2 regions of the Janthinobacterium tructae genome follow, and region 1 is predicted to be linked to the other one. Evidence: predicted binding sites of a transcription regulator. Region 1 holds the regulator's gene; the other holds the start of a gene.
What was found. Region 1 encodes FNR, which switches genes on or off when oxygen is low (the NO sensors DNR and NnrR bind a similar motif). Its sites were predicted from a motif close to TTGATNNNNATCAA; they were not measured.
Positions count from the first base shown of each region.

Region 2: the regulator FNR is predicted to act here: its motif matches at 1,852-1,865, upstream of FJQ89_RS26700 (universal stress protein).

Region 1 is NZ_CP041185.1:4,185,659-4,189,068, reverse strand. It holds gene FJQ89_RS18320 (response regulator) at 1-1,433, opposite strand, end outside; gene fnr (fumarate/nitrate reduction transcriptional regulator Fnr) at 1,673-2,431, shown strand; gene FJQ89_RS18310 (FixH family protein) at 2,435-2,959, opposite strand; gene ccoG (cytochrome c oxidase accessory protein CcoG) at 3,062-3,410, opposite strand, start outside.
Region 2 is NZ_CP041185.1:6,029,189-6,032,598, reverse strand. It holds gene FJQ89_RS26715 (VOC family protein) at 1-369, shown strand, start outside; gene FJQ89_RS26710 (TraR/DksA family transcriptional regulator) at 480-851, shown strand; gene phbB (acetoacetyl-CoA reductase) at 1,034-1,780, opposite strand; gene FJQ89_RS26700 (universal stress protein) at 1,950-2,816, shown strand; gene FJQ89_RS26695 (hypothetical protein) at 2,837-3,190, opposite strand; gene FJQ89_RS26690 (glycine zipper domain-containing protein) at 3,388-3,410, opposite strand, start outside.

The sequences.
Region 1 (3,410 bases):
AGCTCTTTTTCACCCGCATTCATGGTCATCGTCGTGGCCAGCGTGTTCATCACCTCGTCGAGGTCGAATTCGACGGGCGACAATTCCATGCGGCGCGCCTCGATCTTCGAATAGTCGAGCACGTCGTTGAGGATGCCCAGCAGCGACTGGCCCGCCACGCGCACCATGGTCAGATACTTGCGCTGTTCCGTATCGAGTCTGGTATTGCCCAGCAAATACACCATGCCCAGCACGGCGTTGAGGGGCGTGCGGATTTCATGGCTCATGTTGGCCACGAAATCGCTCTTCGCGCGGTTGGCCGCCTCGGCCCGGTCGCGCTCCTGCTCCAGCTCCGCCGCGCGCGCTTCGAGTTCCTGCTGCAGGCGGTCGCGTTCGCTCATCAGGCCGTTGAACGCTTCCGTCAGTTCGCCGATCTCGTCGCGCTGCCGCACCGGCACGGGCGTGAAACGGCTGCCGCTGGTGCGCATGGCTTGCAGCGTGTCGCGCAGGCGCACCAGCGGCGATAGCAGGCGCACGGTGACCCAGCCCAGAATAAACGCGGCCAGCAGCGAAGCGAGGACGCTCCACAGCACCAGCCGGTACAGCACGCCATCGAACGGTTCGAATGCATCGTCGAGAGGCAGCGAGGCGGCCAGCAGCCAGTTCACCGATTTCAGGCGTTTGAAGCTGTTGACGGCCGTGATGCCGCGGCTGTTGGTGCTGACCATGCTGCCTTCGCCATCTTGCTTCAGCAATTGCGTGGTGGTCAGGTTGGCGTTCGGCTGGCGCGGCTGCAGCAAGCGGCTGGTCTCGGGGTGCAGCACGTAGCGTGGCACGGCGCCGCGCGTGAGGACGAAGTAATAGCCGCTCTTGCCGATCTTTTCCGAACGCAGGCGTCCCAGCAGGTTATCCTTGTACAGGCGCAGCACACCGATCACCACGCCGGCCACCTGGCCATCGGCGGTGAGCACGGGCGCCACCATCTGCACGATGGGCATGCCGCTCGACTTGCCCAGCATCGGTTCGGTGATCATGGGCTGGCGCGTGCGCAGGACGGTCTGGAAATACTCGCGCTCGGCGACGTTGATGCCGGCGCGCCCCGCCACTTCCGGCATGTCGGCCACGATGGCGCCTTGCGCATCGAGCACCAGCACGTCGTCGAACAGTATCAGCATCGAGCGGCGCGCATAGTATTCGCGCAACTGGGCGGGCCGGGCGATCAGTTCCGGCGGCTGCTGCCTGGCCGTCAGGGTGACGATCTGCAGCAGCATGCCCAGCTTGTCGTCGAGCTCGGCAGCGGTGCGGGTGATCAGGGCAGATTGCTGGCTCAGCAGTACTCGGGTGAAGTCGGCGCGCATGTGCTGCACCTGTATCATGGTGACCAGCGCGATCATGGCGACCGAGGTCAGGCTGGTGACCAGCGCGACTTTTGCTTTGATGCCGAGAGGCTTCATGATTTCCTTTTCAGTACCGGGTGGTACAGGCGGCAGCTAATGCTGTCGGGAATTTTCCTATCAATACATCAACTTGGCAAGCGGCGCCGCGCAAATTGCCTTTCCCACATGGGCTTTTAACGATGTTGCCATATAATTAAAGTCAGAACGTCGTTTATTCAGCGGAAATGCGGTGAAATTGGCACACGGCAACCCTGTATGCAGTAAACTCGTTATTGCATTTTCTAAAAGGTACCGACATGACTGAAGCGCTACTCACTCCCACCATGCCCACAGTGACCGTGGAAGCGTTGCGTGCGCGATGCTCGACCTGCAGCATGCATCAATTGTGCCTGCCGATGGGCCTCGATGTGGGCGACATGGACAGGCTGGACCAGATCATCGGCCGCCGCCGCAAGATCGTGCGCGGTGCCTCGCTGTTCCGCATCGGCGACTCGTTCCAGAATCTGTACGCGATCCGCCTGGGGCACTTCAAGACGTACCAGATCAATCCGGGCGGTGAAGAGCAGGTGACGGGTTTCCAGATGGCTGGCGAACTGCTGGGCATGGACGCCATCAGCGCCGACCGCCACCACTGTAATGCGGTGGCGCTGGAAGACAGCGAAGTGTGTGAAATTCCTTTTTCCAGCCTGGAACAATTGCTGGGCAATATGCCGACCCTGCTGCGCCATTTCCATCGCATGATGAGCCAGGAAATCACGCGCGAGCAAAGCGTCATGCTGTTGCTGGGCAATATGCAGGCGACCCAGCGTTTTGCCGCCTTTATCGTCAACCTGGCCTCGCGCTATGAAGCGCGTGGCTATTCGGCCAGCAAATTTCAGCTGCGCATGTCGCGCGAGGAAATCGGCAATTACCTGGGGCTGACCATCGAGAGCGTCAGCCGTTTATTGTCGAAATTCAAGAAGGAAGGCTGGCTGCGCGTCTCCAACCGCGAGATCGAGATCTTGCAGCCGGCCAAGTTAAAAGCTATCACGGCCGGCACGGACGTCTGCAAATAAGGCTTACAGCTCTTCATCGGCATGCAGCGCGATGCTGCGCTGCAGCGGCCAGGTCCAGATGCCGGACAGGCGCCACTCGCGTTTGTCGTTTTCCACCAGTACTTGCCAGCGGCTGCGCTCGAGCATCGGCAGCGCCACGGAGAAATTGCCGGCCGCATCGGGCTGCACCAGCAGCTTGATATCCTTTTCCGGCAGGGTCGCATGCGCCAGATGCAGCTGCAACGGACCCTGGTAAGCCTTGCCGAAGCTGTGCACTGAACCACTCAGGCGCGCTGACGCCACATCATAGGACAGGCTGGTATCCATCGCCAGGTCGCTGGCGATCGTATCGCGCCGCAAGTCCTGGTTGATCGCCTTGCCCTGCTTGTAATAATCACCCACCACCAAGGCATCGGGCTGCGTAAACGCGATATACGCCATGCAGCTGCCGACGACCACGGACAGGCCGGGACCGATCATCAGCAGCCATGGCCAGCGATGCTTGTACCACGGGGCAACGGGGGCTTGCAGCTTGAGACTGTCGGACATGATATTTCTCCTGTTTAATCGGCCAATCCCCATGCGGGGACTGGCCTTCCTGCAACTTCATGGCGGCGGCGAGGGCACCCGGTCCCCGTCCGCCTTTCCTTGTTAACGCGGCACGATGAATACCGCGCTTTCACGCACATGCAGCGACGGGTCGTCCAGCGAGTGCAATTCGATCGCAATCTTGTTCGAACCCTTTTCTCCCACGCCGTGCGGCACGCGCAGGCGGATCGGCCAACCCAGCGTTTCCGTCGGCTGCAAGGTCACCTCTTCGCGCGTCAGCAAGGTCAGGCCGGGCAAGCCGGAAGCGCTGATTTTAAAGTGCTGGGTTTGCTCCGAGGTATTCATGATCTGCAAGCGGTAGACGTTTTCGATCATGCCGTCTTCCACTTCGCGTCCCATCGAACCGCGGTCGCGGATCACGTCCATTTTCAGGGGCGTGCGCAGGGCCAGC
Region 2 (3,410 bases), 1.8 Mb from region 1:
GAATACTACCGCCAGCACCTGCATGGCACAGACCTGTGCCTGATGCCGTTTCGCGGCTCGCCGGGCAAGCAGCAGGTCAAGGAAGACTGGTACGACAAGATCATGCATGGCTCCGTGCAGCTGGGGCCCACCATGCTGATGGGCTCGGACGGCGGCTGCACCGAGGATGGCGCCAAGGGCATGAGCGGCAGCTCGGTCTGCCTGACCCTCGACACGCCGGAGGAGGCGGAACGGGCCTTCGACGCGCTGGCGCGTGACGGCGACATCCAGATGCCGCTGGAAGAAACGTTCTGGGCCAAGCGTTTCGGCATGCTGAAAGACCAGTTCGGCGTGGCCTGGATGGTCAACTGCCTGAAGGAGCCAGCATAGAACGGCCCGTGCCTGCCTGCGCCGCGTCAAACGCGGCGCAGGCAGTAGCGCAAGCAGAGTAGCCAATCTTGGACTACCATAATGGAAGTAACCTCTACCGGGTGACAACCATGAATGAATTGCCGCAAGATCAGTTGCAACGCCTGCAAGGCGTGCTGGAGCAACGCAAGCTGGCGTTGCTGGAACAGATCGAGAACGAGGCGGCCGAAGCCGATGCGCGCGCTTCGCTGCTCAATGAAATCGAAGCCTCGCCGGCCGACAACGCCAGCGTGCACACATTGAACGCCCTCGTCAGCGAAGCGGCCGAGCACAACCTGGCGCAGCTGGCCATCATCAGGCACGCGCTGGCCAAGTTTGCCGATGGCAGCTACGGCCAGTGCGACAACTGCGGCGAAGCCATCGGCCTGTCGCGCCTGAACGCGCGCCCGGAAGCGCGCCTGTGCATCGATTGCCAGACGCGGCTGGAAAAAGCCCAGCGCTGAGCAGCGTGAGCGTACCATGACCGCTGCGCAACAACAAAGGGCAAGGCATCGCTGCCCTGCCCCCCGTTTTCCAGCGTGACTACCATTGCCTTCCGTCCTCCGCCAGCATCGTGCGTGCCGGCTGGGTGGACGGGTCTCCTCTACTGCCATTGCCCTGCTTCAAGTATCCAGCTGTACGCTAGTTAACTCATGTGCTGCCCGCCATTGATGGCAATGTTCGCGCCCGTGACGAACGCCGCCTCGTCGGACGCCAGGTAAGCGACCAGGGCCGCCACCTCGTCCGGCTCGCCCAGGCGGCCCAGGGGAATCTGCGGCAGGATCTTCGTTTCCAGGATATCGGCCGGCACGGCTGTCACCATCTGCGTGCGCAGGTAGCCGGGCGAGACCGTGTTGACGGTGATGCCGTGGCGCGCCACTTCCAGCGCCAGCGCCTTGCTGAAGCCATGCACACCCGCCTTGGCGGCCGCGTAGTTGCACTGGCCAAACGCGCCCTTCTGGCCATTGACGGACGAGATATTGATGATGCGGCCCCATTTTTTTTCCAGCATCGGTTCGAGCACCTGCTTGCTCATGTTGAACAGGCTGTCGAGATTGGTGCGCATGACCTCGGCCCAGTGCGGCAATTCCATCTTGCGCATGCTCTGGTCGCGCGTGATGCCGGCATTGTTGACCAGCACGTCGATGCGGCCGAACTTCGCCAGCACGCTTGCCACAGCTTCGCTGCAGGCAGCGAAATCGCTCACATCGATGGCCAGCGGGTGAAAATAATATTGCTGCGCCTGTTGCTCGTCGAGCCAGCTTGCCACGCGCGCATTGCCCGGCGTATGTGCCGCCACAACGGCAAAGCCCGCCGCATGCAGGCGGCGGCACAAGGCCGTGCCCAGGCCGCCCATGCCGCCCGTGACCAGCGCTACTTTTTGTTCCTTCATTGCTGTCTCTCCCCGCTTGTTATGGTTGTTCTGCGTGGGATCAAGTGTAGGAGCAGTTTTTATCGCCAGCTTTGCGCCAGATCAAGTGCTCAGCCTGATGCAGTCGTGCGCGGCCGGCACCCCGGACTGTGCCAGAATGGCCCCCTACCGCACAGCGAGAGGACAGGCCATGACGTACAAGACCGTATTGCTCCACATCGACGACAGCGCCGGGCGTGCCGCCCGCATCGACGCGGCAGCCAGCATCGCCCAGGCGTGCGGCGGCCACCTGACGGGCGTGGCGCTGACGGGCGTGTCACGGCTGCTGTACCAGAACCAGCCCGACCTCGACGCCGACCCGAACCTGAGCTTGCATTTGAACTTCCTGCGCGAACGCGCGACGCGCGCCCTTGACGGTTTCGAGCAACAGGTGCGCGCGGCCGGCGTCGCCTCGTTCGAACAGCGCGTGCTCGACGACGAGGCGGCGGGCGGCATCAGCCTGCTGGCCCGCTATGCGGACCTGGTCGTCATCAGCCAATACAATGCCAAGGATAAATCGCCGTCCGTGATGCGCGACTTTCCCGCCTACGTGCTGCTGCATTCTGGCCGCCCCGTGCTGATCGTGCCGTATGCGCCGCCGCTGCCCCTGCTGGCGCCGCCGGCGGCCGCGCGCAATGTGCTCATTTCCTGGAACGCCAGCAAGGAAGCGAGCCGCGCCGTGAGTGCCGCCCTGCCCCTGCTGCAACGTGCCGGGCAAGTCCACGTCGCCATCTTCGATGCCCAGGTGCATGCGGCCGAACACGGCGAACAGCCGGGCGCCGAGCTGACGCACTACCTGGCGCGCCACGGCGTGGAAGCACGGCTGCATCTGCTCGATGGCGGCGGCGTGCGGCGCGGCGATATCGGCGAGGCGCTGCTGTCGCAGGCGGCCGACCTGTCGGCCGATTTGCTGGTGATGGGAGCGTATGGCCATTCGCGCCTGCGCGAAACCATCCTCGGCGGCGTCACCCGCACGATTTTGCAGAGCATGACGATCCCCGTGCTGATGGCGCACTAAGGTCCGTTGAAAACGGCGGGCTAGCCGCCCTGCCAGGGCTGGCTGCGGATCTTCGCCACCTGGCGCTGCGCCAGCCACTGCCACAGCTGCAGCGCGTCGCCCTGCGGCAAGGCCGACATGTGGCGCGGGCTGGCCAGGGCGATTTCGCAATCGCGGTCCGACCATTCCTCGAAAGTGACTTCGCCTCCGCTAGCGACCTCGACCTGATACATCAAGCCATCGTCGTAGCCAAAGCGCAGCAAGACGGCGGCCGGGCTGCCGTCCGGCGTGGCGCCGCGGTAGACCTCGGCCAGCGCATCGGCCAGCTGTGCCGGCGAGGGCGCGCAGATGTCGCGCCCATCGGCCCGTGTCAGAATGAACCATGCCTGTGTCATGACGCGCCCTCCTATCCATACTCGTTAGCATGCGAGGCAAGTACTACAGGCAGTCACCTTGGTCCAGTGTCACTACGGGCGCGCGGAAACTATCCCTGTCGGCATTGTTTACCAATAATTACCAATACTAACAAGTATCATACCTAAAATTGCATGCAGCGCGGCATTTATGCATGTTGCGCGGCTGGCGCGCCGGATCACGCCACCAGCACGGGAATGC